One region of the Mycobacterium sp. Soil_C_30 genome, then DNA from elsewhere that is predicted to be linked to it. Evidence: riboswitches for the same ligand, from Rfam matches in the RefSeq annotation. Region 1 holds a riboswitch; the other holds the start of a gene.

Region 1 (3,415 bases):
AGAAGTCCCAGCACCGTGCCCTGCGGGACGGTGAAACTGATACCGCCGACGGCGGTGTGGTCGCCGAACCTCTTCACCAGATCGATGGCCTCGATGGCTGCCTCGGGCATGCCCTCGACCGTAGCGGGTGACTCCGACAAGCCCCACTGGATTTTGTGGGGTGCCCGGATCAGGCGGCGTTGTCGGCGCCGGGTGCGTCGGCGTAGCGGCCCGGCGACATCCAGGACGCGACGGCGCCGAGCACCATCATCACCGCCGCAGCCGCGAACACCACCACCAGACCCGCGTGGAACGGTTGGGTGATCAGCTCCGGGAAGAACGTCTTACCGGTGAGCACCTCGGCGTTGACGCCCGGCTGCTGCAACGCGTGGTACGGCTCCAGCAGTTCGGCGATGGGGTTGTAGCCCAGGAACGCCGCGAAGAGACTCCCGACGGGTGGCAGGCCGGCGACGTCGTGTGCGACGTCAGCGGACACGCCTTGCGCCTGCAGCCCGGTGCTGAGGGTGGAGGGCAGCGTGTTGGCCAGCCCGACGATCATGAGCGAGAAGAAGATACCGATCGACAGTGACGAGCCGGCGTTGAAGAACGTGGCGCGCACACCCGAGGCGGCACCGCGCTGGGATGCCGGCACGCTCGACATGATGGCCGCGGTGTTCGGGGCGGTGAAGATACCGCCACCCAGACCGTTGAGGAACACGATGACCGCGAACATCCAGTAGTCGAAGTTCACCGGGATCAGCAGCAGCGCAACGAATGTCACCGCCATCAACAGCATGCCGCCGACGGTGAACGGCCGGGCCCCGAACCGGTCGGACAGCGATCCCGCGATCGGACCCGCCACCAGGAACCCGATGGTGACCGGCAGCAGGTAGATGCCCGCCCACAGCGGCGTCGACTCGAAGCTGTAACCGTGCAGCGGAAGCCAGATGCCCTGCAACCAGATGATCAGCATGAACTGCAGGCCGCCGCGACCCACCGACGACATCAACCCGGCGAGGTTGCCCATGCCGAACGATGCGGACTTGAACAGTTTCATGTCGACCATCGGCTGCGACACCCGCAGTTCGATGAGGCAGAACACCACCAGCAGTGCCAACCCGGCGGCAATCGAACCGAGGACCAGAGGAGAGGTCCAGCCGGTGGTGGAGTCACCATAGGGCTGGATGCCGTAGGTGATACCGACCAGCAACACCGTCAGACCGACGCCGAAGGTCAGCGTTCCGGCCCAGTCGATGCGGCCCGGTGTACGGGATCCGAGTTCTTTGAGCGAGCGCAGGCTCCAGACCGTGCCGGCCAGGCCGATCGGCACGCCCACCCAGAAGATGGCCTGCCAGTGCCACTCGGAGAGGAAACCGCCGATCAGCAGGCCCAGGAATGAGCCGGCGACCGCGGAGACCATGTTCACGCCCAGCGCCATACCGCGTTGATTGGCCGGGAAGGCGTCGGTGAGGATCGCCGAGGACGACGACATCAGCATGGCGCCGCCGACACCTTGGACCACGCGCCAGGCGATCAGCCACACCGCACCGCCGCCCATGGAGAACGGGTCGAACGACAGGGCCACCGCGGCGACCGTGAACACCACGAACCCGAGGTTGTAGATCCGCACCCGGCCGAGCATGTCGCCCAGGCGGCCGAATGGCACCACCAGCACGGCGGTCACCACCAGGTAGCCCATCAGCATCCAGAGGAGGTAGCTCACATTGCCGGGCGCCAAGGGATTCAGGCCGATACCGCGGAAGATCGCCGGCAGCGAGATCAACACGATGGACGCGTTGATGGTGGCCAGCAGGGTGCCCAGGGTCGTGTTGGACAGCACCACCCACTTGTAGCGGGGGTGGTCGTGGTCCATCTTGATCCGGCGTCGAGCGGTGGCGGTGAGGCTCGCGTCGGTGGTGGTGAGCTCGGCAGTCATCAGCATTCTTCGTTTCGTATCGAGTGCGTGCGCAGCCCACCACGGTGTGTGCCGCAATTTACATATGTTAGCTATGCAAACCTTCGTGGTGCAATTCCCATTCCATCCCGTTCCGTCGTCCCGGGGTGTGGCACGGCACCGGACTGCGCTAGGTTGGTCGCGTAACCCACACGGGAGTGCACACCGAGTGCGCTGAGAGGACGGCTGGGGCCGTCGACCGTACGAACCTGACCGGGTAATGCCGGCGTAGGGAGTGAACTGATGAGTGCTGTTGCCGTATCCGTGACCCATGCCCCCATCTCGGGCAGCCACAAGACCTACCGCGAACTTCCCGACGGCGCCAAGGTGCCGTTCCGTCGGGTGAACCTGACCAACGGTGAGCATCTCGACCTGTACGACACGTCCGGGCCGTACACCGACGCCGAGGCGCACGTCGACCTGGAGAAGGGGCTGCCACGCCGTACGGTCGTGCGCGACCGGGGTACCCAGCTGCAGCGGGCGCGCGCCGGGGAGATCACCGCGGAGATGGCCTTCATCGCCGAAAGGGAAGGTGTACCAGCAGAACTGGTGCGTTCCGAAGTTGCCAGGGGCCGCGCGGTCATCCCGGCCAATCACAACCATCCCGAGACCGAACCGATGATCATCGGCAAGTCCTTCGCGGTGAAAGTCAATGCCAACATCGGCAATTCGGCGGTGAGCTCGTCGATCGGCGAGGAGGTCGACAAGATGGTGTGGGCCACCCGGTGGGGTGCCGACACCATCATGGACCTGTCCACCGGTAAGGACATTCACCTGACCCGCGAGTGGATCCTGCGTAACTCGCCCGTCCCCGTCGGCACCGTGCCGATGTATCAGGCCCTGGAGAAGGTCAACGGTGACCCGACGGCGCTGACCTGGGAGGTGTACCGCGACACCGTGATCGAGCAATGCGAGCAGGGCGTCGACTACATGACCGTGCACGCCGGTGTGCTGCTGCGCTACATCCCGCTCACCGTCAACCGGGTCACCGGCATCGTCAGCCGCGGCGGCTCCATCATGGCGGCGTGGTGTCTGGCCCATCACACCGAGTCCTTCCTCTACACCCATTTCGCCGAGCTGTGCGAGATCCTGGCCCGGTATGACGTGACGTTCTCCCTCGGCGACGGGCTGCGCCCCGGGTCGATCGCCGACGCCAACGACGCGGCGCAGTTCGCCGAACTGGAAACCCTGGGCGAACTGACGAAGATCGCGAAAAGCCATGGCGTGCAGGTGATGATCGAAGGACCCGGTCATGTGCCGATGCACAAGATCGTCGAGAACGTCCGCCTCGAAGAAGAGCTCTGCGACGAGGCACCGTTCTACACCTTGGGACCGCTGACCACCGATATCGCGCCTGCGTACGATCACATCACCTCGGCGATCGGCGCGGCGATGATCGCCCAGGCCGGCACGGCGATGCTCTGCTACGTCACTCCCAAAGAGCACCTGGGCCTTCCGAACCGGAAAGACGTCAAGGACGGC
Region 2 (3,415 bases), on a different contig from region 1:
GCCACCACAGCGCTGCCGTCGTCGGCGATCTCGGACAGTAGGTGGATCAGTTCCTCCCAGGTACGACGGTCCTGCCCGAACGTGGGCTCGTCGAGGACGATGATGTCGGGCCGCGTCATCAACACGCCTGCCACCGACAGGCGGCGCTTCTCACCGCCGGACAGCGTGTACGGGCTGCGGTCGGCCAGATGACTCAGCCGCAGTCGGTCCAGCAGCGCGTCACCGAGTGAATCGATTTCGGCCTGGCCGAGTTTGAGGGCTTTGGGCCCCAGCGAGAGCTCGTCACGGACGGTGGGGGTGAGGAACTGGTGCTCGGGATCCTGGAAGACGCTGGCGATGCGGGTCAGCAGATCCTTGGAGCGCCACCGGGCGGGTTCGCGGTTCTTCGGCGACGGCGCGAAGTCGGAGCGTGCTTCGAGTGCGCCGCCGTGCGGTGGCAGCAGACCTCCGAGGGTCAGGGCCAGTGTCGACTTGCCCGCGCCGTTGGGGCCCGTCACCGCGGTGACCCGCCCCGCCGAGATGCCGAAGTCGAGCCCGGTGCGAAGCGGCGGATTCGCGCGGTACCCCAACGACAGGTCCGTCGCTGCCAGCAGAGGTTCCCCCACAGGCGGCGGGGTGCGGTTCAGGTGGGGGACCGGTGCATCAGGGATCCAGATACCGGACTGCAGTAGGTGATCACGTTCGCGCCGGATGGTCTGTTCCGGTGGGCCGTCGGCCATCACAGTCCCGTCGGCGCCGAGCACGATGACCCGGTCGACGACGGGTAACCAGACCTTGGTGCGGTGCTCGACGACGATCAGGGTGGCACCGGTCAGTTCGGCGACCGCGGTCACGGCGTCGCGCACCTCGATCACCCCGTCGGGATCGAGATTGGCGGTGGGTTCGTCCAGCAGGAGCAGGCCCGGGCTCATCGCCAGCACACCTGCCAGCGCCAGCCGCTGTTTCTGCCCACCCGACAGCGTTGAGGTGTTGTGGTGGACAGGGAGATTCAGGCCGACCGACCGCAGCGCCGCGTCGACGCGCGGCCAGATCCGGTCGCGGGGAACGGCGAAGTTCTCCATGCCGAACGCGACGTCGTCGCCGACGCGGGACAGGATCACTTGTGAGTCCGGGTCCTGTAGCACCATTCCGAGGCGGTTCCGTTGCTGCACCGGTGCGGCGCCGTCGATCAGAAGCCTGCCCGCCTGGTGCCCCTCCTCGGAGCCGCCGAGCAGCCCGGCCAGACCGTGCAGCAGGGTCGATTTCCCCGACCCCGACGGTCCGAGCAACAGCACCCGTTCTCCGGCCGCGACGTGCAGCTCCAGATCCTCTATCGCCCAACGGCTCTGACCGGCGTGCTGCCAGCCCCACCCGGCGGCCGTCACGTCGGCGCCACCGAGACGAGGTGTCATCGAGGCGCGGGACTCGCGACCACTCTTCCGGACTCGAAGCGGCTGAGCGCTCCGGTCTTGGCGAGGCCCCGGACCACGAACCAGGACAGCACCCCGGCCAGGACGGCACCGGAGACCACTGCCGAGGCGGTGTAGATGGCTGCGAAGGTGGTGGTCGATCCCGGGTACCAGAGGATCAGGTCGTTGATGGCCAGGGCCAGACCGGCGGCAGCGCCGGCGGCGGTGGCCACGGGCAGGTTCCACCGGCGATAGAGGAACAGCGCGAACACCAGTTCGGCGCCCAGGCCCTGCACCAGGCCGGACTCGATGGTCAACACGCCCCACTGGTTTCCGACCAGGGCCGACACCGTGGCGGCCACCAACTCGCCGTAGAGGGCCGCGCCGGGTTTGCGGATCACCAGCGCGGTGAGCACGCCGGCGAAGAGCCAACCGCCGCCCGCGAGTGCCTGCAGGCCGGGCAGGACGGCGTTCAACGGGGTGGCGATGGGATTGGACGCGACGTTCCAGAAGACGAAAACCAGGCCGGCGGCCACCGCGAGCACGCTGGCGACCACGATGTCGACGACGCGCCAGCGCACGGGGCGACGGGTGTCGGAGGTCGGATGGGACATGAGACTCCTCGTACTGAGTATTTGAGATTCGTGCACGGACCGGGCAGCGACGAATCGTGAAGGCGAGCACGGCGATTGCGACCGTGGCAGTGCGGCGCCGAAACGGGCGCTCAGATGGGTGTTACGTGACAGGCAATGTTCACGTGCATCTCCCTACGCCGGCATTACCCGGTCAGGTTCGTACGGTCGACAGCCGGTCAGCCGTCCTCTCAGCGCACTCGGTGTGCACTCCCGTGGTGTTCCGTGCTCCAAGCTAGTCCACACACACAGGAGTTGCTATACCGGGTGGGTGCTGGTGAAGCACCAATCCGTGCCGTCGGCGGTCCCGGTGGCGAGGTAGTCCGCGGCCGAGCGGGGGTCATGCCGGGCGATGAGGGTCTCTTCCTGGGCCGCCCATCGGTCCCAGAAAGGACGGTAGGTGTCGCCGTCGCGCCGCAATGCCCGCTGCTTGCGCACCTCGTCGTCGGCGTCGATCCAGATGCCGATGTCCGCCAGTGCCCGGTTGCCGGCGGACAGGGTGCCGACGCCTTCCACGATCAGGCGTTGGGTGGCAGTGACCGGACGCCACCCGGCGGGGGTGTTCGTCGTCCAGTCCCACTGCCTCCAGCGCGCTGGATCACCCGCGCTGCGCGGTTGCAGCAGTTCGGTGTGAACGTGGTCCACCGCCCAGGCCAGGCCGTCCCAGCCGGGGTAGATGTCATCGAGGCGCACCACCACACTGCCGGCCCAGCGCTGGGCCAACTGGTCGGCCAGGGTGGATTTGCCCGACCCCGAACGTCCGTCGATCAATACGGTGACCACCCCGGAGGCACACAGGTGCCGGGCCAGTTCGTCGAGTGTCACCGCAGCTCAGCTGCGCGGGCGGGAGAACAGCCAGACCGTCAGCCAGACCGAGGCGGCCGTGATGAGCAGGGCGCCGGGGACGTGCACGCTCAGGGTGTGACCCTTGCCGAGGTAGGCCTGGACAAAGGAGAAGGCGAACAACCCGAGGGCCAGGGCCGCCGCCCACCAGCCGTGACGCCGTTGCCGCGCCAAGCCCGCCAGCGTCACGGTGAGCACACCCGTCACCACGTGCAAGGCGATCGCAGCCCCGCCGTGGATGTCCAGGAATTCGCCCGCCTGGATCACCGACCCGGCGGTGACGAACAGGACGGCCACCACGGCGACCGTGGCGAGCGCCAGGAATCGGGAAAAGACGAGCCAGGGTGCGGTCTTCGGCTTCTCGGCGACTGTCGTCATGACGTCCCTTCCCTGGTCAGATCCGGTTCTGCGTAGGCTCCTCGGCGGCGGATGCCTGCTCAGTCTCGCCGACGGCGGGGGAGGTGTCCTGCGGTTTCAGCACCGCCGGCCGGAATCGCTCGGGTAGGGCGCGCAGCATCGCCGCGCACAGCGCGACGATGGCCGCGGTGGCGA

Evidence for each region. Region 1 has a riboswitch for thiamine pyrophosphate ahead of thiC (phosphomethylpyrimidine synthase ThiC). Riboswitches for the same ligand answer to the same signal wherever they lie in the genome.
Region 2: linked by a shared signal. The riboswitch ahead of AC3A6P_RS32210 (ECF transporter S component) and the one ahead of thiC (phosphomethylpyrimidine synthase ThiC) in region 1 are both predicted to bind thiamine pyrophosphate.

Annotation. Positions count from the first base shown of each region.
Region 1 covers NZ_JBDGJH010000030.1:62,570-65,984, reverse strand. Annotated here, with positions in the region: gene AC3A6P_RS33585 (ATP-binding cassette domain-containing protein) at 1-110, opposite strand, end outside; gene AC3A6P_RS33580 (MFS transporter) at 170-1,915, opposite strand; TPP riboswitch at 2,076-2,185, shown strand; gene thiC (phosphomethylpyrimidine synthase ThiC) at 2,177-3,415, shown strand, end outside.
Region 2 covers NZ_JBDGJH010000027.1:58,528-61,942, reverse strand. Annotated here, with positions in the region: gene AC3A6P_RS32215 (ABC transporter ATP-binding protein) at 1-1,391, opposite strand, end outside; gene AC3A6P_RS32210 (ECF transporter S component) at 1,388-2,002, opposite strand; TPP riboswitch at 2,136-2,247, opposite strand; gene AC3A6P_RS32205 (hypothetical protein) at 2,279-2,845, opposite strand; gene AC3A6P_RS32200 (hypothetical protein) at 2,852-3,241, opposite strand; gene AC3A6P_RS32195 (TMEM165/GDT1 family protein) at 3,258-3,415, opposite strand, start outside.